DNA from 4 places in the Brachybacterium fresconis genome. Region 1 is predicted to be linked to each of the others. Evidence: riboswitches for the same ligand, from Rfam matches in the RefSeq annotation. Region 1 holds a riboswitch; each other region holds the start of a gene.

Evidence for each region. Region 1 has a riboswitch for thiamine pyrophosphate ahead of JOF44_RS07160 (YkoF family thiamine/hydroxymethylpyrimidine-binding protein). Riboswitches for the same ligand answer to the same signal wherever they lie in the genome.
Region 2: it holds a riboswitch for thiamine pyrophosphate, as region 1 does, so the genes downstream of both, JOF44_RS04530 (NUDIX hydrolase) here and JOF44_RS07160 (YkoF family thiamine/hydroxymethylpyrimidine-binding protein) in region 1, are expected to answer to the same signal.
Region 3: it holds a riboswitch for thiamine pyrophosphate, as region 1 does, so the genes downstream of both, JOF44_RS19150 (ECF transporter S component) here and JOF44_RS07160 (YkoF family thiamine/hydroxymethylpyrimidine-binding protein) in region 1, are expected to answer to the same signal.
Region 4: it holds a riboswitch for thiamine pyrophosphate, as region 1 does, so the genes downstream of both, JOF44_RS04500 (3-oxoacyl-ACP reductase) here and JOF44_RS07160 (YkoF family thiamine/hydroxymethylpyrimidine-binding protein) in region 1, are expected to answer to the same signal.

What each region holds. Positions count from the first base shown of each region.
Region 1 is NZ_JAGIOC010000001.1:1,564,020-1,572,915, reverse strand. Features, by position in the region: partial or broken gene JOF44_RS07185 (IS110 family RNA-guided transposase) at 1-286, shown strand, start outside; gene purQ (phosphoribosylformylglycinamidine synthase subunit PurQ) at 359-1,084, opposite strand; gene purS (phosphoribosylformylglycinamidine synthase subunit PurS) at 1,084-1,341, opposite strand; gene JOF44_RS07170 (MBL fold metallo-hydrolase) at 1,651-2,379, shown strand; gene JOF44_RS07165 (protein-L-isoaspartate O-methyltransferase family protein) at 2,389-2,967, shown strand; TPP riboswitch at 3,024-3,132, shown strand; gene JOF44_RS07160 (YkoF family thiamine/hydroxymethylpyrimidine-binding protein) at 3,173-3,892, shown strand; gene JOF44_RS07155 (ECF transporter S component) at 3,889-4,521, shown strand; gene JOF44_RS07150 (ATP-binding cassette domain-containing protein) at 4,634-6,991, shown strand; gene JOF44_RS07145 (phosphoribosylaminoimidazolesuccinocarboxamide synthase) at 7,018-7,935, opposite strand; gene purD (phosphoribosylamine--glycine ligase) at 7,932-8,896, opposite strand, start outside.
Region 2 is NZ_JAGIOC010000001.1:979,263-983,117, forward strand. Features, by position in the region: gene JOF44_RS04515 (thymidylate synthase) at 1-290, opposite strand, end outside; gene JOF44_RS04520 (nucleoside 2-deoxyribosyltransferase) at 280-756, opposite strand; gene thiD (bifunctional hydroxymethylpyrimidine kinase/phosphomethylpyrimidine kinase) at 823-1,632, opposite strand; gene JOF44_RS04530 (NUDIX hydrolase) at 1,629-2,102, opposite strand; TPP riboswitch at 2,137-2,253, opposite strand; gene JOF44_RS04535 (hypothetical protein) at 2,459-2,662, shown strand; gene JOF44_RS04540 (hypothetical protein) at 2,755-2,910, opposite strand; gene JOF44_RS04545 (hypothetical protein) at 3,659-3,855, shown strand, end outside.
Region 3 is NZ_JAGIOC010000001.1:4,321,246-4,330,141, reverse strand. Features, by position in the region: gene JOF44_RS19185 (glycosyltransferase) at 1-18, shown strand, start outside; gene JOF44_RS19180 (PIG-L family deacetylase) at 15-794, shown strand; gene JOF44_RS19175 (endonuclease/exonuclease/phosphatase family protein) at 834-1,553, opposite strand; gene JOF44_RS19170 (ADP-ribosylglycohydrolase family protein) at 1,559-2,617, opposite strand; gene JOF44_RS19165 (hypothetical protein) at 2,690-3,574, shown strand; gene JOF44_RS19160 (M13 family metallopeptidase) at 3,636-5,657, shown strand; gene JOF44_RS19155 (hypothetical protein) at 5,654-6,226, shown strand; TPP riboswitch at 6,249-6,356, shown strand; gene JOF44_RS19150 (ECF transporter S component) at 6,403-6,984, shown strand; gene JOF44_RS19145 (ATP-binding cassette domain-containing protein) at 6,962-8,896, shown strand, end outside.
Region 4 is NZ_JAGIOC010000001.1:969,624-978,519, reverse strand. Features, by position in the region: gene JOF44_RS04510 (class I SAM-dependent methyltransferase) at 1-727, shown strand, start outside; gene JOF44_RS04505 (NUDIX hydrolase) at 728-1,153, shown strand; TPP riboswitch at 1,289-1,408, shown strand; gene JOF44_RS04500 (3-oxoacyl-ACP reductase) at 1,503-2,279, shown strand; gene JOF44_RS04495 (MFS transporter) at 2,504-3,961, opposite strand; gene mobF (MobF family relaxase) at 4,387-5,553, shown strand; one part of gene JOF44_RS04485 (IS3 family transposase) at 5,605-5,878, shown strand; one part of gene JOF44_RS04485 (IS3 family transposase) at 5,878-6,893, shown strand; gene JOF44_RS04480 (ATP-dependent DNA helicase) at 6,990-8,896, shown strand, end outside.

The DNA of each region.
Region 1 (8,896 bases):
CACGCGAAGATCCGGAACCTCGATCCGCGGCGAGTTCCCCGCCAGATCCGGCAACAAACGCCTGAAAAACGCGATGTTCTACTCGGCCTGGGTCGCCTCGAACCACGACCCTGCCTCGAAGGCCTACTACGACCGCAAACGAGCCCAGGGCAAACGTCACAACGCCGCCGTTATCTGCCTGGCCCGCCGCCGCTGCAACGTCATCTTCGCAATGCTCCGCGACGGCACCTACTACCAGCCCCCGAGAACCGTCCCTACCCCTGAGCCGGCCGCCCTCGCGGCTTGACTCGAAACATAGGGACACCCCCCCCCGGAAGGGGGACGGCGCTCGTGGGCGCGGGGCGCGGAGGATCGAGGGTCAGGCGACCAGGCTGCGCAGCACCGAGGTGAACATGCTCAGCCCGTCGACGCCCGTGCGGGTGCCCGCCCCGGGCTCGTCGGGGCCGAAGCCCGTCTCGACGGCATGTTCGGGATGGGGCATCAGCCCCACGACGTTGCCCTCGGCGTTGGTGACACCGGCGATGTCGTGCCGGGACCCGTTGGGGTTGGACTCGAAGCCGGCCGGGCCGTGGGAGGCGCCGGCGGTGTAGCGGAACACGACGCGCTGTTCGGCCTCGAGCTCGGCCAGGGTGCGCTCGTCGGCCACGTACTGGCCGTCCTGGTTCTTCAGCGGGATCCGGATGACCTGGTCCTGCTCGTACTCGGTGGTCCAGGCGGTGCGGGTGTTCTCGACCCGCAGCGGCTGGTCGCGGCAGAGGAAGGAGCGGTGGGAGTTCTTGATCATCGCGCCCGGCAGCAGATGCGTCTCGCACAGCACCTGGAACCCGTTGCAGATGCCGAGGACGGGCATCCCGCCGCGGGCGGCGTCGACCACCTTGTCCATCACCGGGGCGAAGCGGCTGATCGCGCCGGCGCGCAGGTAGTCGCCGTAGGAGAAGCCGCCGGGCAGCACGATCGCCTCGACGTCCAGCAGATCGTCCTCGCCGTGCCACAGCGCGACCGGATCGCCGCCCGCCAGGCGCACGGCCCGCAGGGCGTCGCGGTCGTCGAGCGTGCCGGGGAAGGTCACCACACCGATGCGCATCAGGCCTGGCCCTCCTCGACATCGAGGGCGGTGACGTCCTCGATCACGGGGTTGGACAGCAGGGTGGTGGCGGCCTCGCGGAGGTTCGCGAGCACCGCGTCGGTGACCTCGCCCTCGACCTCGAGCTCGAACCGCTTGCCCTGGCGCACGGAGCTGATCCCCTCGAAGCCCAGGCGGGGCAGCGCCGCGGCGACGGCCTTCCCCTGCGGGTCGAGGATCTCCGGCTTCGGCATGACATGGACCACGACGCGGGGCATGGGGCGCTCTCCTGGAGGACATCGGCCGCTCGCGGGCGGCCGGACGGGTGCGTTCTGCTGGGCGGGACGGGAGCGGCTCCCGGGCTCACCGACGATCTCGGTGCCGACCCCGGCCATCGTACCGAGCCGCGGGGGCCCGGCGGGGGAGCGCCCAGCACCCGGCGGCGGCAGAGTCCGGCCGGCGGGTGCCCGGCGACCCGGGGGAGAGCTCGGCGCCCGGCGGTCGGCGCCCGGCGCGCGACCCCTCGCGCCCTGCGGCGAATCAGGTTACGTTCGTCGTGTCCGAGTCCACCGATGCCGGAGGCAGCGATGAAGATCCGTCACCTCGTCCATTCATGCCTGCTCGTCGAGACCGCCGGGAGACGGCTCCTGGTCGACCCGGGCGGCTTCAGCGGGCGGGCCGTGCGCGCTCTGGGTCCCGGGACCCTCAGCACGATCGATGCCATCGCGATCACCCATCAGCATCCCGACCACCTCGATCGCGCCCTGCTGGCCGAGGTGCTCGCGGCGAGCCCGGACGCGATCGTGATCGCGGAGCCGGAGACCGCGACGCAGCTGGCAGAGCCGGCCGAGGACGTCCCGGCGGTGGACGGCGAGCGTCTGCTCCCGCTGAGCGCCGGGGCCGCCCACGAGTTCCCGCCCGTCGGCGATGACCCGGCTCTGAGGATCAGCGCCGTCGGGGGCCAGCACGCGATCATCCATCCCGACATCCCCCGGGTGGGCAACACGGGTCTGGTGCTCACCGCCGGCGACTCTCCGCGCCTCGGCATCACCGGGGACTCCCTCGAGCCGGTCCCCGAGTTCCACGGGATCGACGTGCTCGCCTTCGCGGTCGTCGCGCCGTGGTCGAAGATGTCCGAGACCATCGACTTCCTGCGCAGCGTCCGCCCGGTCCTCGCCCTGCCCGTGCACGAGGCGATCGCCAGCGACGTCGGCCGACCGATCTTCCTGCGCCAGTCCACGAACCTCGCCCCCGAGGGCACCGAGGTGCGCGACTGGCCGGCCGACGGCGTCGTCGAGATCACCTCGAGGGGATGAGTGGTCGTCATGGAGCACGACGCCGACGCCGTGGACCTCGCCTTCCGAGCGGTTCGGCGTGCCCGGTTCCTGCCCGAGGAGCAGCGTGATCGGGCGGACCAGGACGCCCCGCTCCCCATCGGCCACGGCCAGACGAACTCGCAGCCCTACACGGTCGCCGTCATGCTCCGGCTGCTCGACGTGCCGCTCGGTGGCAGGGTGCTCGACCTGGGCTCCGGGTCGGGGTGGACGACGGCGCTGCTCGCACAGCTCGCCGGACCCGGCGGGAGGGTGATCGGCGTGGAGCGCCAGGAGGCGCTCATCGAACCGTCGCGACAGGCCCTCGTCGCCGCCGACCCCGCGGGCGTGGCGGAGATCCGGCTCGCCCGCCCGGGTGTGCTGGGCGCCCCGGAGGACGGCCCCTACGACCGGATCCTGGTCTCCGCCGAAGCGCGCGAGGTCCCTCACGCGCTGCTCGACCAGCTGGCCGAGGGCGGGGTGATGGTGATCCCCGTGGGGACGACGATGCATCGCCTCGAGCGCCGCGGGGGCCGGGTGCGGGACACCGAGCACGGCGGGTTCCGCTTCGTCCCCCTGGTGGAGGACTGAGCGCGCGTGCCGGCGCATGGACAGGTCTGCGGCACGCTCCCGTCGGCGGCTACAGTGGCCGTGTGCACGGGAGCCCGGTGAGCCGGGCTGAGAGGGAGTACTCCGACTCCGACCGTAGAACCTGATCCGGATCATGCCGGCGCAGGGAGCCTCCGCAGGGCGAGAGCCGCTGTGCGTCCGTGCCGCGTCGTGAAAGGCACGGATCGTGACCACCGCTGCTGCATCGTCCGTTTCTCCCGCCTCGTCCGCCGCCCCGGGGGAGGGGAGAGCCCCGACCGCCTCCGCGGACCCTGTCGAGACCCCGCTGGGCTTCGGGGTGGGCGCCCGGATCACCGCCGCCGTCATGGCCGACGACTACGCCCGGATCCTCGGCGAGACGCTCTCCGGTCTCGACGAGAGCTCTCTGGTGCGCGAGACCGGCGACGTCTCCACCTATGTCGGAGGTCACGAGGCGGACCTCCTGCGCTGGCTGATCGACCTCGGCGAGGGACTCGCCCGCACCGAGCACCACGCCGCGCTGACCGTGCACCTGTCCCGCGGCTGCCCTGGCGAGGTCGTCTGCGAGCTGCCCGGCGGCGCCGGGCCGCGTCGCGCCGAGGTCCCGCCCCCGCGCCGGACCGGGCGGTTCGCCACCGCGGAGTGGGCCCTGTACCCCTTGGCCGACCAGGTCGCCGCGGACGGCACCGCCCCCGACCACATGCGGGACATCTGCGCGGCGATCGATCATGCCCGCGACCTGGGCACCTTCCGCGGCTCCGAGCACTTCGCGACCCGGCTCGAGGGGGACGTCGGGGACGTGCTCGCGACCGCGCTCGCCGGATGGGTGCTGGTGGGGCGCGGCGTCCAGCACGTGACCAGCCATCTCACGGTCAGCCTCAACAGTCCCTCGCACGAGGTCCGGGACCTCGGGACGGTGACGCGATGACCGCCCGGGCCCGCGGCCGGCTGGACCTGCGCGAGATCGTGCTGGTGGTGGTGCTCGGAACCGTCTTCGGCTTCCTGTACTGGGTGTTCGTCCAGACTTGGAACGCTCTGGCGATCGCCATGGGGCCCGCCGGGGACCTCGCCCAGCACGTCCTGGCCGGGTCCTGGTTGCTGGTGGGGCCCGTCGCGGTCGCGATCATCCGCCGCCCGTTCAGCGGAGTGATCGCGGAGATCCTCGCGGCCGTCGTCGAGGTCGTGTTCCTGGGCAGTCCCGTCGGTCCGCTGCTGCTGCTGTCCGCCGCGCTGCAAGGGGCGGGCAGCGAGCTGCCCTTCGCACTGACCCGGTACCGCCGGTTCGGATGGGGCACCTACGCCCTCTCCGGCGCCCTCGGCGCGGGTCTGGTCTTCTTCTGGACCGCCGTGCGGATGGGCTGGTACGGGCAGGACATCCTGGGGCTGCGACTGGGAATGCAGGTGGTCTCCGGCATCGTCCTCGGCGGCCTGCTCGCCAAGGTCCTGGTCGACGCCCTGGTGCGCACCGGAGTGCTCGACAACTTCGCGATCGGCGGATCCCGGCAGAGCGCGGATCCGAGGACGGTCGACGACGCCCCCGCCCGCCGTGTCCGCTGAGGCGTCGCCACCCGGTCGCGCCGGGCGGGCGGATCGCGTCGTCGCAGCCTGTGCGGAGCGCCCGACGGGACGCGCCCCCGCGGGCTGCGGCGCGGCCGAGGGTGACCGGCCGGTGGTCCGGGCCGAGGACCTCGAGGTCGTCCTGCCCTCCGGGGACGGCGTCGGCCCCTGGACCGGCACCCTCCGGGCGGGAGAGCAGGTCCTGCTGCTCGGCCCCTCCGGCGCCGGCAAGTCCACGTTCCTGCTGGCACTGGCCGGCGCGGTGCCGTCTCACGTGCGCGGCAGCGTCTCCGGGAAGGTGCGGATCGACGGGCGGGACCCGGTGGCAGACGGTGTCGCCGCCCTCTCGGACGTGGTCGGCTACCTCGGCCAGGACCCGGTCAGCGGGGTGTGTCTGCCGGACGTCGCCGACGAGGTCGCGCTGCCTCTGGAGAACCGATGCGTGCCCCGGACGTGGATCGGACCCGGGGTCGACGCCGCGCTGCGCGGCACCGGGGCGGAACGGCTCCGGCATCGGCGGACCCGGAGCCTGTCCGGCGGGCAGCTGCAACGAGTCGCCCTCGCGGCGGCGACCGTCACCGGACCACGGCTGCTGCTGCTCGACGAACCCACCGCGATGCTCGACGCCGACGGCGTGGCCGTCGTGCGGAAGAGCGTGGAGGCGGCGGTCGCGCAGCCCGGGGTCGCGTCGGTGCTCGTCGAGCATCGACTCGACGAGTGGGCGGGGGAGCAGGGGGTCGTGGCGCTGCCGCGGCGCACGATCGCTCTGGACCGCTCCGGGCGGATCCTGGCCGACGGGCCCACCGAGGGCGTCCTCGCCGAGCACGGCCCTGCGCTGCGGGACGCCGGGTGCTGGCTGCCGCGGGATGTCGAGCGGGAGCTCTCGCGGGACGAGGACGGTCGACGGCACCTCGGCGGCGCAGCGGGGATCACGGGGCGCTCGGACACGCCGGCCGAGGCACCGCCGATCGCGGTACGTGCCCGGGGTCTCGCTCTCGGCCACGGCAGCGGCACCGTGCTCTCCGGCATCGATCTCGACCTGGTCGCGGGGCAGGTCCTGGCGGTCGTCGGCCGCAACGGAGCCGGGAAGTCGACCCTTCTCGGAGCGCTCGCGCGGCTGGATCGGCCCGACGCGGGCACCGTCACGGGGGCGGCCGCCGGGCTCGTCTTCCAGCGACCGGAATCCCAGTTCGTCGGGGCGACGGTGCAGGAGGAGCTCGCCGACACCGGAGCGTCCCCGGAGCAGGTCGAGGCGATGCTGGCGCGACTTCGGCTCACGGACTGGTCCGGATCCAGTCCGTTCCGCCTCTCCGGTGGGCAGCAGCGGCGACTGTCGATCGCGGCGATGCTGCTGGGGGGCCGACCCGTCCTGCTGGCCGACGAGCCCGGATTCGGCCTCGACCGCGCCGCTCAGCGCACGGTCATGGGCCTGCTGAGGTCCGCCGCCGACGAGGGGCGCGCGGTGGTGATGACCACCCATGACCTGAGCGCCGTGACCGCGGCCGACACGGTGGTGGTGATCGTCGACGGCACGGCGCGGGCGCCGCTGTCTCCCGCCGACCTGCTCGCGGACCGGGAGCTGATGATCGCGGCGGGGCTGGTCCCGGGCGGCGGGCACGAAGCAGGCCCGGGAACCGGCGTCGCGGCCGAGAACGAGGCTGTGGCCGGAGCCGGAGCCGGAGCCGGAGCCGGAGCCGGAGCCGAGACCGGGCTCGGGCCGGCCGGGTCCGGGCGGTCAGGACCACTCGCGTCCCGGAACCCGACGGTGCTGCTGGGTCTGCTCACCGCGCTCAGCGGGGTGTGCCTGTTCCTCACCGATCCCGTGCCGCTCGCGGTGCTGTATCTTCTGCTCTCGGTCGCGGTGATGGCGGGAACCCGCCTGGGACCGCTCCGTCTGCTGCGCGGGCAGCTGCCCTTCGCGCTCTTCGCTCTCGGGGTGTTCAGCGTGAACGTGCTGAGCAGGCCCGGGCACGAACCGTGGCCGGACCTGCCCGTGCGCATCACCGAGGAGGGTCTGGTGCTCGGCGCGGCCCTCGCCCTGCGCGCCCTGGTGATCGGGCTCGGTGCCCTCGGCGTCGCCCGGGCGACCGATCCCCGCGCCACCATGGTGAGCCTGCACGAGCATGCGCGTCTGCCCGCGCGGTACGCCCTCGCCCTCCTCGCGGGCCAGCGCCTGCTCGACGAGCTCCCGGGGCGCTGGCGGGTCCTCACCCGGGCGCACCGGGTGCGCCTGCCCCTGCGGGCCGACGGCTCGACACCGGCGCTCGGGCCGCGCCGTCTGCTGCGCTGCGCGTTCTCCCTGCTGGTGGACGCGATCCGCGCGGCGGAGCGGATCGCCCTCGCTCTGGAGTCCCGCGGGGTCGGCGACGGTCCCCGCACCGTCTGGCGACCGGTGTCGTTGACCGGGGCCGACGCCGTTCTCGTCGTCGGGGTGGCCGCGGTGGTCACCGCCGTGCTGATCCTGACCTGAGGGGGTGCCCGGTCCGGGGCGGCGGGTCAGAACCGCTCGCCGGTGAGACGCTCGTAGGCCTCGACGTAGCGGTCGCGGGTCTGCTCGACCACGTCGGCCGGCAGCGGTGGGGGCGGGGTGTCGGTGCCCTTGTGCCAGCCGGAGGCGCGGGAGGTCAGCCAGTTGCGCACGAACTGCTTGTCCAGGCTGGGCTGGGTGCGGCCCTCGACGTAGGAGTCCGCGGACCAGAACCGGCTCGAGTCGGGGGTGAGCACCTCGTCGCCGAGCATCAGGGTGCCGTCGGTGCGTGAGCGGCCGAACTCGAACTTCGTGTCGGCCAGCAGGATGCCGCGCTCCGCGGCGATCGTCCGGGCTCTCTCGTACGCCGCGAGGGTGAGGTGCTCCAGCTCGTCGGCGAGCTCGGCGCCCACCAGGTCCCGAGCCTGGGCGACGGTGATGTTCTGGTCGTGCTCCCCGGCCTCCGCCTTCGTGGACGGGGTGAAGATCGCCGGATCCAGGCGCGAGGCGTCGACCAGGCCGCCGGGCAGCACGTGCCCGCCGACGGAGCCCCCGGCCCGGTAGTCGGCCAGCCCTGACCCGGTGAGATAGCCGCGGGCGACGCATTCCAGCGGCACCATGTCCAGACCGTGGCAGCGCAGCGCACGGCCGGCGACCTCCGCGGGCACGTCGGACGCGGAGATCACGTGGTTCGGGACGAGGTCGGTCAGCTGGTCGAACCAGAACCGGCTGATGGCCGTGAGCACCCGGCCCTTGTCCGGGATGCCGGGCTGCAGGGAGTGGTCGTAGGCGCTGATGCGATCGGTCGCGACCACCAGCACCTCGCTCGCCTCGGCGGGGTCGACGCCGGCGGGGACGTACAGCTCGCGGACCTTGCCGGTGACGACGTGGTCCCAGCCGGGCAGCTGGGGAGCCTCGTTCAGGGGCGTGGAGGTGGTGGGGCTCATGCGGGGGCTCCCTCGTCAGGGATCGGGGTCGATGGGGCGTCCGACGCGGGGTGGGCACCCGGTGTGGATCCCGCGCTCGATGCGGACTGTGTGTTCGACGTCGACGGTGCGCCGGGGTCGGACTGCGCGTCCCGGGCGGCGGTGCGGGCGATGTCGTGGCGGTGCTGGCACCCTTCGAGGGCGATCGCCTCCGCGCCGGCCAGGGCCAGCACGCGAGCGGCCTCGAGGTCCTCCCCGGCGCCGACGACGGAGAGCACGCGGCCGCCGGCGCTGAGCAGCGCACCGTGCTCGTCGCGGACGGTGCCGGCGTGGATCACGTGGGTGCCGAGCATCTCGGCCGCGTCGATCCCGGCGATCACGTCCCCGGTGCGGGCCGCGGCCGGGTAGCCGGCGCACGCGACGACCACGGTCACGGCGGCGGAGTCGTGCCAGGTCGGGGCGGGGACGGTGCTCAGGTCGCCGCGGGCGGCGGCGAGCAGCAGGGGAGCGAACGGGGAGGCGAGCCGCTCGAGGACGACTTGCGTCTCCGGGTCGCCGAAGCGGGCGTTGAACTCGACCACTCGCACGCCCCGGGAGGTGAGGGCGAGGCCGCAGTACAGCACGCCGACGAAGGGGGTGCCGCGGGAGGCCATCTCGTCGATCGTGGGCTGGGCGACAGTGCGCACGACCTCGTCGGCCAGGCCCTCCGGAGCCCAGGGCAGCGGGGAGTAGGCGCCCATGCCGCCGGTGTTGGGACCCTCGTCGTCGTCCAGGGCGCGCTTGAAGTCCTGCGCGGGGGCCAGCGGGACCACCCGGGTGCCGTCGCTGACGCAGAACAGGGACACCTCGGGTCCGTCGAGGAACTCCTCGAGGACCACGGTCCCGCCCGCGGTCAGCACCGCCTCGGCGTGGGTGACCGCGGCGTCGCGATCGGGAGTGACCACCACGCCCTTGCCGGCGGCGAGCCCGTCGGCCTTGACCA
Region 2 (3,855 bases), 590 kb from region 1:
CTGAGGCCGTCGGGACTGTACCGGCTCATCGAGGGTGCGTAGGTTCGGATGAAGTCGAGGTCGTTCTTCCCTGAGAGGTACCACAGTGCTTCGGCGTAGTTGAAGATGATGTTCTGCCGACGAGACCTGGCCAAGCAGTACCGCCGGGCCGGGTTGGTCAGGCGTGCGGTGTAGCCGATGATTTCGCGTTCGTCCTGCCCGCGGGGACTGTTCTGGTATTCGAACCCGGTGTAGACCTGTCGCAGGGAATCCAGGTAGAGCGTGTGGAGGTCGGGATACTCAGGCTTCACTGACGGCTCCTGCCTGCGCGTGCTCGATCGCGGTGAGGATGCGTGGTCCGGTGGGCTGCTCGGGATCGATGGTGATCATCTGGACGTCGGCGACCGCTGAGAGGCCTCGGACGAGGAACGCGTACTCGGCTCCCTCGTCGAGGAGTAAGACGATGGGTTTGTTCCAGGCGGAGGCCCACCCGATCTCGATGTGCGTGCCCGGGGATGCCGGTGCGCCGGGGAACGCGACGAAGACGTCGCAGGCGGCGATCTCCGTGTAGTCGATGCGTGTGCATTCGCTGGGTTCCATGAACTCACGGCCCCAGTGCTCTCTGCGGTGGGCGCAGTGCACATCCCACCCCTGGGTTTCGAAGAAGTCGATGATCGAGGTGTACTTGTCGATCGCGGCGTCGCCCATCACATGGGTGTCGGCGTCGACGAGAGCTTTGAACGGGCCGGCGAGAAACATCTTTCGCGTCATCGTCACGGCTCCTTTCATGAGTCGAAGTGGTTAGCTCTACCGATCGGAACGAGGAGGGGCTGTTCTGCATCCCTACCCGCGCGGCCAGAGCTGGTGGAAGTGATGCAGGGGACCGTGACCTTGGCCGACGTCGAGGCGGTCGCTGGCAACGAGAGCGCCGTGCAGGTAGGTCTTCGCCCGTTCAACGCTTTCGGGCACGGTGTGGTCAGGCAGCAGTGCGGTGATCGCCGAGGACAAGGTGCAGCCGGTGCCGTGGTCGTTGAGGGTTTCGATCCTGGGAGAGGTGTAGGTGGAGATCCCGTCGGGGCCGGCGAGGTAGTCGACACTGACCGTCTCGTTCGTGAGATGCCCGCCTTTGAGTAGCGCCCACTGACAGCCAAGGCCACGCAGCCCGGTGGCCTGGTCCTCCATCTGCCCCAAGCGGGTGACATCTGTGGTGTCGAGGAGCACGGCGGCTTCGGGAAGGTTCGGGGTGATGATCGTGGCCAGTGGCACGAGCGTGTCTCGGATGGCTGCGACCGCATCGTCGTCCAACAGCCTGTCGCCGCTCTTGGCGACCATCACCGGATCAAGGACCACGGTCTCGGCTTCGTGGTATTGCAGGCGCTCGGCGATGACCTCGGCGATCGCGGCGTTGGCGACCATACCGATCTTTACCGCGTCGACGCGCACATCGTCGAACACTGCATCGATCTGCTCACCGACGAAAGAGGGATCAAGGGGCATGAACGAGCGCACACCGCGCGTGTTCTGTGCCACGACCGCGGTGATCGCGGCCATACCGTAGGTGCCCCTCGCTGAGAAGGCTTTGAGATCGGCGTGGATGCCCGCCCCGCCAGTGGGGTCGGTGCCTGCGATGGATAGGACGTTCTTGATCGTCATGCGTGCACTTCCTTCTGCTGCTGTGTGGCGGCGTAGCGGGCGACCTCGGCGACATCCTTGCTCAGAGTCAGGCGGGCCTCGTCGACCTCGTCGAGGGGGAACCAGCGTGCTTCGAGGGCGTCGTCGCCAGCGTGGGGTTGCCCCGAGCGCCACTGGCAGAGCACGGCGATAAGCACGTAGTGACTGTCCAACCGTCCAGTCTCGTCTCGGCTGAACGCATCAACGGAAGTCAAAACACCGGTCGCCTGACCGATGATGCTGGTTTCTTCACCGAGTTCGCGTTCGGCGGCTTTGGTGATCGTTTCTCCGAATTCGATCTTCCCGCCCGGGAATCCCCAGAATCCTGCATCAGGAGGGTTCGCGCGACGCACCAAGAGGACATGGTCATCTTTGATGAGGACGGAAATGACTGCGACCCTCGGGCGCACCTCGACTGAGGACGTCGCGGGGCCGACAACAGAATGGGACACTGTAACCTCCTAATGGGGAGGCCAGCGAAGGAAAGAAGCCCTGCTAGACCAGTCCCTTCGCCGGCATGATCCGGATCAGGTTCTAGGGTCACCACGCTGACAACGTCCAGTGGTATCTCAGCCCCTTGACGGGACACCCCTCGGTGCAACCCGAATCTACCAGAATGCCGTCACAGATACACCCTGCGCGGATTGCCCGCTGCGGGATGCTGGTGTTGGGATCGGCTGCGCACCTATCCAGTGCTGCGACTGTGCCCGATGGAGCAAGTGCCCGTCTCACGGGTGGAGTCACTGGTCGGTGTCGGCCTTGGACGGTAGAATGGAAGGTGTCGGGCGAGCATGAAGGAGGACAGGTCATGGCGACGACGAAGGCCCTGGAACAGGCCGAGATCGACCGGCTCGAAGCGCAGGTCACTGCGAGCCAGCGGATGGCTAGCGAAGAGGAGACTGACGCCGACCGTGCCCTGGGCCGCAAGGTGCTCACTGGAGAGATGTCCGCCGATGACGCCATCGCCGTCCGGCTGGCGCAGATCGACGCGAAGCACGGCATCACCCGGTAACACGCCGCGGGCCAATGTCTCGGGCGGGGGTGGACGGTGATGCCGGATCATTACACGTATCCCGGCACCGAGGTGCTCGTCAACATCCCCGGCTACACCGACCCGGCGGCGTGGAAGGAAGCCGAGACCGCCCACGGCGCGAGATAGGTGCCCTGGATCACGAGCTGCGAGCGGCGTTGCAGCGGCGAGCACACCGCCTCGACCCCGACCCGCCGTTCGGTCCACCAGACCAGGGGCGGGGGCCACATGACCGAGGACTCGGACTATGAACACTCAACGTACCGCCACAGGCGAGCGGAACGAGAGCAGCGTGCGGGCGGCCCGGTCACGTCCGGGCGAGGAGAACGGGTCCGCAAAATGGGCGGACCCGTTGATCACGACGCAGGCCAACCTCTCAGGGCGAAACCCCTGTCACGGTGGGAGGAAATTTCCTCCCACCGTGCCAGGGGGACGCCCACGGTGCCGCCACTGTGGCGGCGCCGTACGCCTCGCGCGGGCAGGCCATGGTGGTGCCGAATCGGCACCACCATGCCATCCGCAGGTGCGAACCGTGCAGGGGCAACGGGGCCGGAAAATTTCCGGAGCCGTTCACCGGCCCCCGGCGCGGGCACGGTCCTGCAAAATTTGCGGGACCGTTGGCTTGGGCACGGGGGTGGAAAATTTTCACCCCCGTGGGCTCGAGCCGACCGTGGTGCCACCGTGGCACCACCGTCAAGAACGAGGGCAGGTCGACGGTGGTGGCAAATTGCCACAACCGTGCTGCCGGAGACGACGACAGCGGGCTGACGGTGGTGCACAATTTTCACCACCGTGACTTTCCGCTGGTGACTGCTCCGGGGGCGCCGAATCGGCACCCCCGTGCCCGACCCCGTTTTCGGGGCCTCCAAGGGCACGACAGCACTGACCATCCACATATAGTAGCTCGCTCCTGCGCGGATGGCTAGATGCAGTGATTGCTGTTTTTGAACCTCGGGTGTATGGGCGTACCTGTCGGGTATGAACAGTATCCCGACACCCCAGACCCATACGCCCACCACGACGACGAGGCCGCGCCTGGCGATCGACGACGAGGCCCTGACCGACACCGACCGGGAGACGATCCGGCAGGCCGCGAAGACCACAGCCTCCCGGTTCCCGCCCATGAGTGCCGAGCAGGCCGAGCTGATCCGCCACCAACTCCGCGGCGACGCCAC
Region 3 (8,896 bases), 2.8 Mb from region 1:
GAAGGAGCTCGCCCGTGAGCCACGACCCCTGGCAGCTGCTCGAGGACGCCGCCACGGTGCTGGTCGTCCACGCCCACCCCGACGACGAATCCCTCTCCACCGGCGCGCTGCTCGCCTCGCTCAGCGCCGCCGGCATCCGGATCGAGCTGGTCACCGCCACCCGCGGCGAGGAGGGCGAGGTCGTCCCCGGTGCCATCGCCGCCGACGAGGACCGCCCGCTGGACCTGATCCGCGAGCGCGAGGTCGACGCCGCCGGCGCGCACCTCGGCATCGCCGCGCGCCACCTGCTCGGCACCGCGCCCGCCCTCGCGCCCGGCGCCTCGCCCCGCCGCTACCGCGACTCCGGCATGGAGTGGATCCGCGAGGGCCTCGCCGGCCCCTCCCCGAGCGCCGGATCCGACAGCTTCACCCACCGACCGCTCGAGGACGCGATCGACGACCTGGTCGCACTGATCGACCACGTGCGCCCCGACGTCGTGATCGGCTACGACGACGAGGGCACCTACGGTCACCCCGACCATGTCCGGGCCCATCACGTCACCGCCGCGGCCTGCGCCCGCACCGCCACCGTCCGGCTCGAGGTCTCCAGCGCCCCCCAGGGGTCGATCTCGACCTCGGGCGGCTTCAGCTGGCGCGAGCACCCCGCCACCGGCGAGGCCGTGCGCGCCGCGGTGGACTCGTATCGCACGCAGTTGACCGTCCTGGGCACCGATGCGGAAGGGATCCGGATCCGCCACGTCGGCGGGCAGGACGACGTCGTGGCGCTGCGGACGGGGCTGCGCGTCGGCGCCTGAGGCCCGTCGAGTCCGAGGTCTCTCGGAACCGGGCGTCCCTCAGAGCGTGACGTCCAGCAGGGTCGGCAGGTGGTCCGACGCCCCCGCCAGGCGCTCGGTCGGCACCCGCGTCGTCGAGGTGACCGCGTGCGCGGCCCGCACCTGCACCCCCGTCGTGGTCAGCACGGCGTCGATGCGTCGTCCCGGATCCGCCGCCGGGAAGGTGTGCTCGGTCTGCGCGGCCGGGTCGCTCAGCAGCGGCTCGAGCGCCTGACGGGCCGCCCCGTCGGCCGTCTCGTTCAGGTCCCCGCCGACGATCGCCGGCGCTCCCGCGCCCTCGACGAGCTCGGCCAGCTGCGCCGCGTGGGTCAGCCGGTTCTCCTCCTGCAGCGCCAGGTGGGTCGAGGAGACCATCACCGCGCCGCCGCCGGGGATCGAGAGCCGCACCGCGGCGATCCCGCGCGGGTAGGTCGAGTCCAGATCCGTGATCCGCTGCGGCACCGGCTGCAGTCCCCGCCGGATCACCTGCGCGGCGACGTCGTCGGTGGCGAGGATCGCCAGTCCGCGCCCGCCGAGGCCGCCGAGGAGCACCCGCCGGTCGATCTGCCGGGCCAGCCAGGACAGTCGCGTCGTCGGCAGCACGAAGCGGGGCGCCTCCTGCACCAGGACGATGTCGGGTCGGAGATCCTGGAGCGTCTCGACGAGGGCGTGCAGGTCGCCCCGCAGCTCCCACAGGTTCCAGGCGATGATCCGCAGCGACCAGGGCTCCCGTTCGCTCATCGTGTTCAGCGCCCCTCGTCCTCGACGGCCGCCATCGGGTCGAGCAGCCGGTCCACCAGTCCCCACAGCTCCTCCACCTCGTAGCCCGGCCAGCCGAACAGCACCCGCCGCCATTCCGGCGGCACGGCCTTGGGGCCGAGCACGGCGCCGATCAGGGAGCCGGTGATGCAGGCGACGGTGTCGGTGTCGTATCCGGCGCGGGCCGCGGCCTCGAGGGCGGCCACCAGCGTGTCACGCTGGGCGAACTTCTCGTCCGGGATCGGGCAGACGCCCGCCACCGCGGCCCAGGCGGCCTGGAAGGCGCCGACCACCCACCCGTTGCGGCGGAACTGCGCGGGGGTCGCGGTCTCTGCCTCCACGATCCGCTCGGTCCACAGCGCGCGGCGGTCCTCGGACAGCCGCGACAGGCCGCAGCGCACATCGATCTCGCCGGTGAGGATCGCGTGGCGCACCGCGAAGCCCCACAGCAGGCAGGCCTCGGTGGTGTCGGGGTGCACATGTGTCAGACGGCACACCACGTCGATGCCCTCGGCCGCGTCGTCGTCCGAGGACACCAGGTAGGGCAGCACGGCCGCGTGGGTGCGCATGAGCGAGCCGTTGCCGGCGTTGGCCGGGAGCTCCTCGTGCGCGGCGATCGCCGCCGCCCGGAAATCGGCCGCCCGCGGGGCGTAGTGGCCGCTCTCGCGCGCGAGCTCCGAGGCGTGGCGGATCACCAGCGAGGTGAGCGTTCCGATGTCCGGGGTGCCCAGCGACCAGGAGTACCACTCCCGGGCGATCTGGTCCTGCGCGGACTCCATCCGCAGGTCATGGCGGTTGGACGTGGAGATCGCGGCCTCCAGCACCACGATCGCCATGGAGGTGTCGTCGGTCCACTCCCCGACCTGCCAGCCGAGGACCCCGCCGCCGATCATGTCGATGTCCTCGGATGCGACCACGGGGGCCTGGAACTCGTAGGGAGCACCGAGCGCATCACCGGTCGCCGCCGCGACCACCGATCCGGCCGCGCGCCTGCGCTGCTCAGGGGTCAGCCCGGTATCCGTCGTCATCGCCGCATGTGTGCTCACGTGATCATCGTTCCACACCGGCGTCTGCGCTCCCTGACCCCAGTACCCTGGAAGGGACTTCGAAGGAGCCCCATGACCGAGATCCCCGGCAGGTCCACGGACCAGCCTGCCGACGTCCCCCCCGACGTCCCGGCGGGTGCCGCGCCCGAGAACGACCCCCACGGCCAGAACGACCCCCACGGCGGGGGCCCGCACGACGGAGACCCGCACGACCACAGCGACCACGATCATCCGCCGACGGGGGCGGACCTGGTCCAGGACCTGGTCAAGGGCCTGTCGGTCCTCACGCTCGTCCTGCCCGTCCTCGGCGTGGTCCTGCTGCTGGCGATCCTGCCGCTGGCTCCCACCAGTCCCCTGGTGCTGATGCTGGGCGTCGGTCTGGGCGCCGCGCATCTCGTCGCCCTCGTGGCGACCAGCATGTTCGTCGCCCGCACGCGCAAGCAGCTGGCGGTGAACCCGGGGCTGGTCGCCGTGCGCAGCGCCCTGGAGGAGGTGCTGCGCGTCGCTGCGGTGCTGCTGGCGCTGCTGCTGTGGCCCGCCGACATCCGCGCCGAGCTCGGCGTGTGGGTCGGTGCCGGGGCCGCCCTGGTGTGGCTGGCCCTGGCGACCGCGCAGACCGTCTCCACCCGGCGCCGGATCGCTCGTCCCTCGGAGTGGTCCCAGGACGCCGTGGCCACGCTGCTGGCCGAGCGCGTCGGTGCCCGCGGTGCCGTGCTGATGCGCCTGCTGGACATCGTGGGCACCCTCACCTTCCAGGTCGGGGCGACCGTCCTGGTGATCCTCTCCCCGGTCCTGGTGATCGGGACCGCGGTGCTGTCCATCGGCTCCGGCCTGTCCACGCTCGTGCTGCAGCGCCGCGCCCCCGCAGAGCGCTCGCGGACCCCCTGGGCCTACGCCCCGCTGGGGATCGGACTGCTGACCCTGGCCCTCGCCTCGCTCGGGCTGATCGGGCTCTGACCCGCGCAGCACCGCTGACCCGCCTGACTCTTCCCACCCCACGATCCCGCAGGAGCCGATGATGACCGCTGCCCCCACCTCCACCGCCCGCTCCGGCCTCGCGCTGACCGAGGTCGATCCCGATGTCCGCCTCCAGGACGACCTCTTCGGCCACGTCAACGGCCGCTGGCTCGCCGCCCACGAGATCCCGGCGGACCGGTCGAGCGACGGAGCCTTCCACCAGCTGCGGGACCTCTCCGAGCAACGGGTGCGGGAGATCATCGAGGACGCGGCCGAGGAGGTCGACGCCGCGGAACCCGCCGTCGCCCCCACCACCGACCACGGTCGCGTCGGCGCCCTGTACCGCATGTTCATGGACACCGAGTCGATCGAGCGCGCCGGGATCGCCCCGCTCGAGGACCTCCTGGCCACCGTGACCGGGAGCGCGGACCTGCCGGCCCTCACCCGCACCATGGCCGCGCCCGACTCGGGGACCAGCGCGCTGCTGGCCTACGTCTGGACCGACGACCACGACTCCTCCAGCTACCAGGTGAAGCTCCACCAGGGCGGTCTCGGCCTGCCCGATGAGTCCTACTACCGCGAGGAGCACTACGCCGAGATCCGGGAGGCCTACACGGCTCACCTCGCCGAACTCGCGCGCATCGCCCACCTGCCGGGCCGGGAGGGTCTGCTCGCCGGGGAGGCCGAGGACCTCGCCCGTGCGGTGATGGACTTCGAGACCCGCCTGGCCGCCTGCCACGTCGACGTGGTCCGCCTGCGCGACCGCGAGAAGTCCTACAACCCGATGGACGACGCCCAGCGCCGCGAGCTCGCCCCAGAATTCTGCTGGGACGCCTATCTCGAGGGCTCCGGGGCACCGGCCGCCGCCGTCGAGGTGGTCTCGATCGGCCAGCCCGAGTTCGTCTCCGCCGCCGCCGAGCTGCTGGCCGGCGAGGACCTCGCCGTGCTGCGCACCTGGCTGGCGCTGCACACCGTCGGCGCCTACGCCCCGTACCTGCATGCGGATCTGGTCGAGGAGGACTTCGCCTTCTCCGGCAGGGTGCTCTCCGGCGCCGAGGAGCTGCGGGAGCGCTGGAAGCGCGCGGTCGCCTTCGTCGAGGGCGCCGTGGGCTTCGCCGTCGGCCGCGAGTACGTCGCCCTCCATTTCCCGCCGGCCCACAAGGAGCGCATGACCGTCCTGGTCGACGCACTGATGGACGCCTACCGCGACTCGATCACCTCGCTTCCGTGGATGACCCCGGCCACCCGCGAGAAGGCGCTGGCCAAGCTCGAGAAGTTCACCGCGAAGATCGGCTATCCCGAGCGCTGGCGCACCTACGACGGCCTCGAGATCGTTCCCGGCGACCTGGTCGCCACGGTGCGGGCCTCCCGCCGCTTCGACGCCGACTTCGAGTACGCCAAGGTGGGCGGTCCGATCGACGAGACCGAATGGCACATGACCCCGCAGACGGTCAACGCCTACTACAACCCCGGCGCCAACGAGATCGTCTTCCCCGCCGCGATCCTCCAGCCGCCGTTCTTCGACGCCGAGGCCGAGGACGCCGTGAACTTCGGCGGCATCGGGGCGGTCATCGGACACGAGGTCGGCCACGGCTTCGACGACCAGGGCTCCAAGTACGACGGGGACGGCAACCTCGCCTCCTGGTGGACCGACGAGGACCGCGAGGCCTTCGACGCCCGTGCCGCGACCCTCATCGCCCAGTACTCCGAGCTCTCCCCCCGCGAGCTCGACGACGTCCACCGCGTCAACGGCGCCCTCACCATCGGTGAGAACATCGGTGACCTCGGCGGGCTCTCGATCGCGCTGGCGGCCTACCGCGGCAGCCGCTCGGCGCGCGAGGTCGACGCCGTCCTGGACGGCTTCACCGGGCTGCAGCGGGTGTTCCTGTCCTGGGCGACGGTGTGGCGCGGCAAGAACCGTCCCCAGGAGGCGATCCGCCGCCTCGCCGTGGACCCGCATGCGCCGATGGAGTTCCGCTGCAACACGGTGGTCTCGAATCTCGAGGCGTTCCATCTGGCCTTCGACGTGCGCGAGGGCGACGGGATGTACCGCGCCCCCGAGCAGCGCGTGACGATCTGGTGAGCGGGCGGCCGGACGCCCCCTTCTATGTCGGCACCACCCGTCCGTCCGGGGTCGGGTGGACCCGCATCGGCCTGACCGCACTGGCCGGCGTGATCGTCACCCTGCTGATGGCCAGCCGCAGCTCGGTGCTGGCCGCCGCGGTGATCGCGGGCCTGTTCGCCCTGCTGACGCTGTGGACCTGGATGGGCCAGCACTCCCGCTTCCTGGTCGACGAGCGCGGGGTGACCGTGAGCCTCGGCGGCTTCCTGCCGCGGGCCAGCTGGCCCGTGGAGGACTTCCGCACCGTGCAGTACCGCACGCTGGCGGCGAACACGGTGGGCGTGACCCTCGGCGGCTACGGCTGGCGCCGTGGCAAGGCGACCTCCTCGACCCGCGCCGAGCTGACGCCCGTCGGCGATCGCAAGATCTTCACCACCGGACAGACCCAGCAGCCGCACCGGATGATGGTCACCCGCGCCGGCACCATGGTGGAGATCATCGGCCGCTCCGGCACGAACTACCTGCTGTCCCCCGAGGACGTCGAGGGCACGGCCGAGGCGATCGACCAGGCGATCCGTTCGCGGCGCTGAGGGGCTAGACTGGCTCACGGTCATCGACTGACAGGGGAGCACCACCAGGGTGCTGAGAGTGCGCGTTCCAGCGCAGACCCTCGAACCTGATCCGGCTCGCACCGGCGTAGGGAGTCGGGATTTCCGCGAGGCGCCGACGGCGTCCCGCGCCCCTTCCGCTCGTGGAAGGAGACGTGATGACACGCTTTCGCACTCTCGACCTGCTGGTCACCGTGCTGATCGGAGCGGCCTTCGGGGTCGCGTTCCTGGGCTACGGGCAGCTGTACACCCTGATCGGGCCGCTGACGGCGGCGTTCAAGCCCGCCGAGGGCCTGCTCGCCGGGATCTGGTTCCTGCCGGCCGTGCTGGCGGCCCTGATCGTCCGCAAGCCGGGTGCCGCCCTGCTCGCCGAGATGATCGCCGCGGTCGTCTCGATGCTGCTGGGCAGCCAATGGGGCTGGGGCACCGCCGTCTCCGGGCTGATGCAGGGCGGCGGGGTCGAGCTGGTCTTCCTGCTGACCCGCTACCGCCGTTTCACCCTGCCCGTCGCGGTCCTCGGCGGCATGGCCTCCGCCCTGCTGGAATGGGGGTGGGAGAAGATCGCCTACTACCCGGAGATGAGCTGGCCGTACTCGCTGACGATGCTGGCGTTCTTCCTCCTCTCCGGTGCTGTGCTGGCCGGGGGCCTGGGCTGGGCCGCCTCCCGCGCGCTGGCGGCCACCGGTGCCGTCGACTCGCTGCCGGCGGGACGTGAGCATGTCCGCGCCACCGAGGCCTGAGACGACCGGGGAGCTCGCGCTCTCCGGCCTCACCTGGCGCCCCCTCACCCGCGCCGAGCCGACGATCGCCGGGCTGGACCTGGCGATCCCGGCCGGCGAGCGGGTGCTGCTGGCGGGCGCCAGCGGCAGCGGGAAGTCGACCGTGCTGCGGGCCCTGGCCGGCCTGCTCGACCCGGAGACCGGCCAGGGCACAGGGGTTCCGGGCCCGCCCGATCGGCCCGGGGAGCGTGGCCTGCTGCTGCAGAATCCCGCCGACGCCCTGGTCGCGGCGACGATCCGGCGGGATGTCGCCTTCGGTCCCGAGAACGCGGCCCTGTCCCGTCCCGCGATCGGGCAGCGAGTGGCCGATGCCCTGCCGGCGGCGCGGGTGGAGCTCGACCTCGAGCGGGCCCCGCTCGAGACCAGCGGCGGCCAGCAGCAGCGCATCGCCCTGGCCGGAGCTCTCGCGCTGAGGCCGGACGTGCTGCTGCTGGACGAGCCGACGAGCATGCTCGACGCGGCGACGGCCGAGCAGGTGCGCTCGGCGATCCTCACCGCCGCCGGGGATCGCACCCTGGTGCTCGCCGAGCACCGGATCGAGCCGTGGCTGCCCCACGTCGACCGGCTCGTCGTGCTGGGTCCGCAGGCCCGCATCCTGCTGGACGTCGACGCCGCCACCGCCCTGACCGAGCACCGGAACGCCCTGGTGGCGGCGGGGATGCTGGAGGGCCAGGACGCCGCGGACGGCCCCGCGCCGCGGATGGTCGCCCCGGAGGCCGCCGTGGTCGCGGCGCTGCACGGCGTCACGGTCCCTGCACGGGGGCTCACGCGCCCTGTCGACCTCACGGTCCGTGCGGGATCCCTGGGCGTCCTGACCGGTCCCAGCGGGGCCGGCAAGACCACGCTGCTGCGCGTGCTGACCGCGGCAGGCCCGCCCGCCCTCGGCACCGCGCAGCGTCCTGCCCCCTCCCGCCTCGCGACCGTGCCGCAGGATCCCGAGCACTCCTTCGTCGCCGCCACCGTGGCCGAGGAGCTGCGCGCCTCCCCCTGGGCCGACGACGAGCAACTGGCCGATCAGCTGCTCGAACGCGCCGATCTCGTCCACCTCGCCCGCGCCAACCCCCACCGTCTCTCCGGCGGCGAGCAGCGACGTGTCGCGATCGCCGCCGCGCTGGCCCAGAAGCCCGATCTGCTGGTGCTCGACGAGCCCACCGTCGGCCTCGATGCCCGCCGGCGCGAGGCCGTCCTGGGTCTGCTCGAGGACGCCGCCGCCCGCGGCTGCGCGGTGCTGGCCGCCTCCCACGATCCGTCCCTGATCGCCCGCGCCGGAGACCGGTTCGACCTGGCGGCGCCCGACCCCGAGGCGGTGCCTCGGTCCCGCCCGCGCCGCCGGATCCCGGCCGACGCCCTGAACCCGCTGACGCTGTGCCTGATCGGGATCCTCGCAGCGATCGGATCCTTCGCCGTCCAGACCTGGCAGGGCGGACTGCTCGCGCTGGTGCCGCTGGTGCTGCTCGGTCCGCTCGCCGTCCGCTCGCTGCGCGGCGGCCTGCTGCGCCTGGTGCCGATCGCGCTGTCGGCCGCCTCTCTCGCCTGGACCACGGCGCTGCTGGGCGAGGCCCCGGCGCTGTCCGGTCAGGCCTGGCTGCTGGGGCTGAAGGAGGCGGCCCGGATCGGCGTCTTCGTCGCCCCCGGGGTGCTGGCCCTGGGCAGCGTGGCTCCGACGCCCCTCGGGGATGCCCTCGGCGGACGGCTGCATCTGCCGGCGCGCCCCGTCGCCGCCGGGGTCCTCGCCCTGGTGCGGGTGGGGCATCTGGGCCGGCAGTGGGAGATCATCACCCGCACCCGGATCCAGCGCGGCCTGGGCTCGGCCCGCTCGCCGCAGCTGCTGGCGAGCGCGACCCTGGCCCTCCTGGTCGACACCCTGCGCGGC
Region 4 (8,896 bases), 590 kb from region 1:
CTCAGCAGGGTTCGATGCCTATGACGACTATGTCGAAAACCGACTGGCTTATACCCCGCTCGTCAATGACCTCCAAACTGCTTGCGGCCGAGGGGGGATCGTGCTCGATTATGGGTGCGGCAGCGGAAAAGTCTCACGACGCCTCCTCGACGCCGGAGCCGCAGCACAGGTCGTCGGAGTCGACATCAGCACCGACATGATCACCCTCGCCCGGGCGCAGACCCCGCAACCGGCCGCGCGATTCCACACCATCGACAGCGGCCACGTTCCCTACCCGGATGACACATTCGATGCGATCGTGTGCTGCTTCGTATTCATCAACGTGCCCACACGCGAGGAACTGAGAGCGATCGCCCGCGAGCTCGCCCGAGTGCTTACACCGACCGGCAGACTCTTCATCGTCGATAGCAACCCGGCGGCCACAGGAGTACCGTTCCCGACCTTCCGCAGCGGCGAGCCCGGCAGAGGCTACCGTGACGGAGACGAACGCAAGGTCAGCTTGCAGATCCCCGGCACCGGGATCCTCGAGCTTGTCGACCGGCACTGGTTCATCAGCACCTACGAGGCGGTGCTGACCGAGGCCGGCTTCACAGTCGACAAGGTCACCGACCGCGGAGCACAAACCGTAGAGGACGTCGGCTCCCAGGCACCTATCGACCATCCACCGTTCATGCAGATCACAGCCCACCTCCAAGACCACTCCGAGTCGACGATCGGGGCGGGGTAGATGACGCGCGACGCTTCCTACCCGAAGCCGGCGACGCTGGCGGCAGTGGTCCGAAAAGGACGTGTACTCCTTATCCGGCGTGCCCACATGCCCGACGCCGAGCGCTGGGCATTCCCCGGGGGCAAGATCGAACCCGGCGAGACCCTGACCGCCGCGACCGCGCGCGAACTCGCCGAGGAAACAGGAGTCCTCGCCACACCCGGTGATGTCTTCGATGCTGTCGACGTCATCGATGCCGACCACAATCTGCATTACGTCCTGATCGCAGTGCTCTGCCGATGGGAACGAGGGGAACCGGTCCCGGACGATGACGCACTCGAAGCGGCATGGTTCACCCTCGAGGAAATGGCTGCGATACCGGTCGCGGAAACATTCAACGTCCGCGCTATCGCCCAAACCGCGCTCGAGCTGGAACGCAAGCAATAGGAACACTCAAGAAGCCAGAATGCCCATTTGCCGGATAGCACGTAGTGATATCAGGTGTTCTGTGACAGCGATTCCAGTAACGAAGAATCAGGCCGTCCGAAGCTTGTGGAGAGTGTGGTTTCCGTGATGTGATGGTGGCGTGACACGGGGCGCCGCCCGTTCCAGCTTTCGAGCACGGGACGTGGTCGGCTGAGATGACACCCGTTGAACCTGATCCAGTTAGCACTGGCGAAGGGAATGTCCGGACTTTCACCCGCCGACAATGTTGGCGGTGTCAGCGCACCGAAGAGCAACTTTCGCTCTTCGGTGCGCACGGGTTGCCTTCGCCTCGATATCGAGAGGCATACACATGGCACACACTATTCTCCCCCTCACCGAGCAGATCGTCCTCGTCACCGGCGGCGCCCGCGGACTCCGAGCTGCGATCACTCGCGCGTTCCTGGCCCAGGGTGCGCGAGTGGTCATCGACTACCACACCTCCCAGGACGCCGCGGAGGACCTCGCCGCCGCCCACCCCGGAAAGGCGATCGCAATCCGGGCTGATGTCCGCGACCGCGCCCAGGTCGATGCCCTCGTCGCTGAGGCCGCCGATCGCTTTGGCGGTCCGATCACCACGGTCGTGAACAACGCGCTGGCTGACTTCTCCTTCAACGGCGACGCCCGCTCCCACGCGGACCAGATCTCCTACGAGGAGATCACCGCACAGTTCACCGGCTCCGTGCATGGGCCTCTCAACGTCATCCAGGCCACCCTTCCCGGCATGGTCGAGGCGGGCTTCGGCCGGATCGTCAACATCGGTACGAACCTCTTCCAGCACCCCGTCGTGCCCTACCACGACTACACCGCGGCGAAAGCAGCGCTGCTGTCCCTGACACGCACCTTCGCCGACGATCTCGGCCCGCAGGCCATCACGGTGAACATGGTCTCCGGGGGGCTGCTGCTGACCACCGACGCCTCGGCGGCGACCCCTGAGGCGGTCTTCGAGGGCATCGCCGCGGGCACCCCGCTGCGGGCGGTGACGACGCCGGATCAGCTCGCCGACCCAGTCGTATTCTTCGCTTCCCCGTGGGCCAGGGGTGTGACGGGTCAGAACCTCATCGTCGACGGCGGACTCGTCAAGGGGTGAGCGGCGTGGAAGGCAAGCAGGCCCACTTCAACCTCTTCATCCACGGTGTCGGTCATCGCAGCGCGGCCTGGTGGTCACCGCCACGTCGTGCAGCGCAACGACCGACTGCGCCTCGTCCCTGAACACCGTGACCACGCCTCTCTCATCTCACTCTTCGTTTAAGCAGAGCCCCTGCAGAAGCCCCGTTCATTCCCTTGACGGACACGCCGTCAACACCCTTCGGTCTAGATTTCTGGGGCGCTCTTCTCTCCGTGGGCTCGGAGCATGCCGAAGGCGACGAGGCCCGCCGCGAGCACGGTCAGAGCGATTCCGCCCCAGGTGACCGCGAGTCGGAACTCCGCGGTCTGCTCGGTCGGCCAGGCCGATGCGGTGAGGTGCCCGGTGAAGATGGCGGCGAGGAAGGTTCCGCTCAGGGCGATGCCCACGGCGGTTGCGAACTCGCCGGCTGTATCGGCCAGGGCCGCGCCGACGGTGGTCCGGTCTTCTGGAACTCCTTTCATGACGTTGGTTCCCGCGACGACGCCGACGACCCGCATTCCCGCCGCGACGAGCACGAGGGCCACAGCGATCCAGACGTATCCGACGCGTCCCAGAAGCGCGTAGACGGCCAGGCCCACGACGACGGCAGAGGCGCTGAGCCAGGCCGCTCGATCGAGTCCGAGCTTGTCGACGAGGATCGAGATGACGGCGCCGCCGGCGACGAGGACGATCACTTGCGGAAGCATGCCCAGTGCTGCCTGGGCGGGCGTCCATCCCCAGTCGAGCTGGAGCTGAAGTGCAACGAGGTACCCGATACCTGCGACGGCGAGGTTGGCTGCGCCTTTGAAGGCCAGTCCGCTGGACACGAGCGGGCTCGCGATCAGCTGCAGGTCCAGCAGGGGGTATTGGAACGAGCGCTCGCGCCAGGCGAATGCTGCCGCGAAAGCGATGGTCGCGGCCACCCCGGCCCAGGGGAACCAGGTGTCTGCGCCCACTTCGACGAAGAGGGCGGGGGCGAGCAATGCGGATGCGATGGCCGCGGTGCCCAGGATGGCTCCCCAGATATCGACAGGATCGCGGTGAAGCTCTTCTGGCCGGTCGGCGGGAATGCCTTTGCGGATCGCGATGAAGGCGATGGCTGCGATCGGCACGTTGACCAGCAGCAGGGTCTGCCACGGTGCGATGGCGAGGACGAAGCCGCCGGCGATCGGGCCGACGGCAAGGCCGATGAGTCCTACGGTGGAGATCACCGTCATCGCGCGTACCCGGAGGCGGTCATCGGCGAAGAGCCGGAACGCGAGAGCCAGGGAGCCCGGCGTGGTCATCGCGGCGGCCACCGCCATCGCCGCGCGAACGGCGATGAGCTGCCCGGCAGTGGCCACGAAGGCTGTCGCGAGACTCGTCATCCCGAGCAGCACGAGCCCGGCCAGCATCATCTTGCGTCGGCCGATGCGGTCGGCGACGGCGCTGAGCGCGAGCATCAATCCGCCGAACACGACGGAGTACACGCCAGTCACCCATTGCAATGCGGTGGCGGTGGCCTGTAGTTCCCGGCCGATGGTGGGCAAGGCGACATTGAGGATCGAGTTGTCGAGCATCTCGAACAGGAACACGGCCGACAGCCCGGCCAGCGCGATCCACGCGTCCTTCAGCGTGTGAGGCGGCTGCACGGCCTCGGACTGGTGGCTGGGACGACGAATCATGGGTCACTCCTTCTCGGTGAAGAAGTGACGGGCCGTTCGTCCCGTGTGTGCTCGTGCGCTCTGTAGAGAGCCTCGTCTTCAACAGCGACGCACGTTTTTACTTCCGATGATCCCAGACTACCACTCGAGCGACACGCGTTTCAGGAGGCGAGCCTCCCCGCCCCTTCCTCCTGGTCCTAGTGTCTGTTCGACCTCGCCACAGTCTCAACACTCGTCTCCGCCCTCACCCTGACTCCTCCATACCGGATCGCTGGACCACCCAGAGCTGTCTCGACTCATCGGCTCCAGCCCGGCAACTCACCCTCGCGATGGCCTCCCCGATCAGCCCCGCCGCCTGAAGACACAAATAAATGGACGCATGTTACCTGCGGTAGTGCCCGCGCACCTTCCTCACGAAGCGACTCGTGAGGAAGGCGGTGACCGGCATGAAAGGCGGCGTGACCCTCTTCCGCGGGCCGGGCACTGCCGCCCGCCGGTACCTCGAATCCGACCGGTCCACCGCGGATGACTACTACCTCGAAGGCGGCACGGCGCTGGCGGACTTCACCATCACCAACGCCGCCGGTGAGGTCGTCGCGAACACCGGGCTGGACCCGGAGCAGTACGCGGGCTGGGTGGACTGGGTCCATCCGCTGACCGGGGAGCGGATGGGAATCCCGCGTGAGGCTGGCGAGATCCGGAAGGGCTCGCCGCGGTTCGCGGAGATGGTCGTCAACACCCCCAAGTCCCTGTCGATCGCTGCCGCCCTGCACCCGGAGGTCTCCGATGCCCTCGATGCCGCGCAGCAGGATGCGGTGGCCGAGATTCGGCGGTGGCTGGCCCAGCACGCCTACACGCGGGTTGGCCCGCGCGGGGAGCAGGAAATCATCCCGGCGGAGTCGGTGCAGACGGTGGCCGTGGTGCATCGCACCAGTCGTGCCGGTGATCCGCACCGGCATGTGCACTTCCAGATCGGCACTCGCGTGCCCGCCGCGGGCAAGTGGCGTGCCCTCGATACTGCGGTCCTGTTCAAGCAACAGGGTGCGATCCGTGCACTCGGCGCTGCGGTGATCGCCGCGCACCCGCACCTGGCTGCAACCCTGGACGCTCACGGCCTCACCCTCGACCCCGTCACCGGGGAGGTCACGGAGCTGGAGACGTTCAACCCGGTGATGAGCAAGCGTGCCCATCAGGTCGAACGCAACCTGAAGCGGTTGGAGGCCGAGTGGGAGTCCGCGCATCCCGGCGAGGAGGCCGGCCCCGTCGTCCGCGCGCGGCTGCTGCACAAGGCGTGGGCGCATGAGCGGCCGAACAAGAAACCGTCCGACCTCGGCGACGAAGATGCTTGGAAGCAAGAGCTGGTCGAGGCCGGTTACAACCCCGAGACCCTCACCCGTGCACCAGCACCCGAGCGGGTGTCCGTCGATGACCTCAGCGTGCAGGAAGTCGCCAACCGTGCCCTCGACCGCAGTGCGGCGGGTGGGTCGACGTGGACGGTGCACACCATCCGCGAGCACGTCACCCGCATCACCACCGACCACGGCGCGCAAGCGACACCTACGGAGTTGCGCGAGTTCGTGCAACTCGCCACCGATCTCGCAATAGGGGATTGAATCGGCCCAGGTTTGATGCCGCTGCTGTTTGAGTCCGAGAGGATGGACAGCATGCCGAAGAAGATCGATCCCCAGCTGCGCGCGAGGTGCGTGCGGCTCGTGCGCGAGCACGCCCAGGAGTACCCCACCCTGACCGCGGCGACGGCCGCGGTCGCCCGCCAAGAGGGCGTCTCGCGGGAGTCCGTGCGGCGCTGGCTGGCCCAGGCCGAGGTCGACGACGGGTCCCGTCCCGGCACCACGACCGAAGAATCCGCCGAGGTCAAACGACTGAAGGCCGAGGTCAAGCGATTGCGGGAGGACAACGAGATCCTCCGCCGGGCCTCAATTTTCTTCGCGGGGGAGCTCGACCCCCGCAACCGCTGATCCTCGCCTTCATCGACGAGATGCGCGCCGAGGGCTATGCAGTCGAGTCGATCCTCCGCGTCCTGCGCCAGCAGGGCCTGGAGATCGCTGCACGCACCTACCGGGCCTGGAAACGGCCGGCCCGCATCGCTGCTCGCACCGTCACAGACGCTCTGGTCGAGGACAAGGTCCGCGAGCTTGCATGGAAGTTCAACCCGGTCACCGGGCAGGTGCAGATGACGCCGGAGGGCTTGTACGGGCGACGGAAGTGGGTTGCCTTGCTCCGCCGCCAAGAAGGCCTCGCCGGCACCTCCCGCGGCGCGGTCGACCGGGCCATGCGGACCCTTGGCCTCGAGGGCGTGCGGCGGGTGAAGAAGCTGCGCACCACCATCCCTAATCCGGATGGGAAACGTGCCGGTGACCTGCTGAGTCGTGACTTCACGGCTCCGGCTCCGGACCGGGTCTGGGTCACCGATTTCACGTATGTCCGGACGTGGGCGGGGTTCGTCTATGTCGCGTTCGTCGTGGACGTGTTCGCCCAGCGGATCGTGGGCTGGCACGCCAGCTCCAGCATGCGCACCGACCTGGTGATGACTCCGCTGCGGATCGCACTGTGGCAGCGCGACCGCGACGGAAACCCGGTCCCACCAGGATCTTTGGTAGCGCACAGCGATGCCGGGTCCCAGTACACCTCGGTCCGGTACACCGAGCACCTCGACCTCGAGGGCATTGCCCCGTCGATCGGGACCGTCGGCGACGCGTATGACAACGCCCTCATGGAGGGCGTGAACGGCCTGTACAAGACCGAGTGCATCCGCACCACGGTCTTCCACGCCGGCCCCTTCCGGACGCTCTCGGACGTCGAGTTCGCGACCGCCGGCTGGGTCGACTGGTACAACAACCGGCGTCTCCACGGCTCCCTCGGGATGCTCACCCCGGTAGAGTTCGAGACGCTCCACTACGAGGCCCTCGACCGAGAGCCCGAACCCGCAAAGTAGCGGCAGAGAACCTGGGCCGATTCAGATTGCTTCTCCGTGCTGCCGCCCGGTGCCGTGCACCCCGAGCATGTTGCACACCTCACCAGTCTGCGGGTGGTGGAGGCCGAGACGCAGTTGCGTGACCGGCTCGAAGTGCAGGCACCGAACCGCGAGCCGCCCCGTCCCGACCTGACCGAGCTCGCCGCCGAGCACGGCCTCGATGCCGGGCAGGCCGAGGCTGCGGCCGCGGTCGCCTCCCCTGACCCGCTCGTCGTGGTTGAAGGGGCCGCCGGGTCCGGGAAGACCACCATGCTCGCCACCGCCATCGAAGCCCTCGACCACGACGGACGGTCGGTGCGGGTGGTCACCCCGACGAAGAAGGCCGCCCAAGTCGCAGCCGAGACCCTAAAGGTGCCAGCCGACAGTGTGGCTGCGCTCGTGTACGCGCACGGGTTCAGGTGGAACGACGACGGCGTCTGGACCCGCCTCAAGCCCGGCGACACCGACCCCACCACGGGCCAGACCTATATGGGTCCGCCGCAGGGTGCTCGGTTGGTGCGGGGTGAGCGGGTGATCGTGGACGAAGCAGGGATGCTCGACCAGGACACCGCGCTGGCCCTCCTCACCATCGTCCGCGAGTCTCGGGCGTCGGTGGCGCTGGTCGGCGACCGTGCCCAGCTGCCCGCGGTCGGGCGTGGCGGGGTGCTCGATATGGCCGCGCACATCCGCGGGGCAACTGTGGATATGAGCGAGCTGCACCGCTTCGACGACGAACACTATGCGGCCTTGACGTTGCGGATGCGCGACGGGAAGAACCCTGCGGCGATCTTCGACCAGTTGCACTCGCTCGGCTTGGTCCGGCTGCATGCCGACGATGACGCGCTGCGCGAGCACATCGCCGAGCACACGGCCCGCGAGGATGCTGTGACCGTGGCGACCAACGACGAGGCCACCGTCCTGAACGAGCGCATCCGCACCGTCCGCGTCGAAGCTGGCGAGGTCGACGACACCCGTACCGTGACCGGTTCTGATGGTCTGGCGATCGGTGTGGGTGATCTGGTGCAGGCGCGGCAGAATGATGCCGAGCTGCGGGTCGCGAACCGGCAGACCTTCACCATCCAAAGCGTCGACGAGGACGGTGCGGTCCACGCGATCGAGACCGGCACCGACCGCAAACACAGCGTCACGGTTGCCCTTCCGGCCGAGTACGTGGCCGAGCACGTGCATCTGGCCTACGCCTCCACCGCCTACGGCGTCCAAGGCGCGACCGTCGACAGTGCGCACACGGTGCTCTCAGACGCTCTCGACGCGGCAGCCGTCTATGTGGGCCTCACCCGTGGCAGCGGACGCAACGAACTCCACGTGATCGCTGCGGACCTCGCAGGGGCGAGGGCGCAGTTCGTGGAGGCGATGGGTCGCGACCGCGCCGACCGGGGCCTGACCGATGCCACCGCCCGCGCGAACGAGGCCATCGCCGGTCTGGTCAAGGACGGACCTATCTCGATGGTCTCGGAGGAGCTGGCGCGGCTCGACGGGCTGGCGGAGAAGGCGGAGCAGCGGGCCGCCTGGTGGGAGAACGTCGGCGACCAGCTCACTGGGCTGTCGGCCCGGCATCGGGATGAGACGGATGAGAGCACCAGCGCCCTCGCCACGGCAGAGGAGCACGCCACCACCGTGGGGGCCGACACTCTCGCACCCCTGGAGGCCCGCGCCGAAACCGAAGGCCAGGAATACCTTGACGCCGTGGGCGAGGAAGCCCAGGCCGCCGGACGGCTCGCGACGGCTGGCTGGTTCGGCAAGCGGCGCGCCCAGCGCGAGCACGACACCGCCCGCGAGCACACCCAGGCCCTGCGCGGTCGCCTGTCCTCGGAGTGGGGCACTCTCCCGCGGCATGGGGGCGACCTCGACGAGTGGGTGGATCGTGTCGCCGCTCAACGGGCCGAGGAGTCTCCCGAGGTGGTGGAGGCTGGCGAGGCCGTGGTCGAGGCGCGGCAGGCGCGTACCGGGTTGCAGGAGCGACAGCG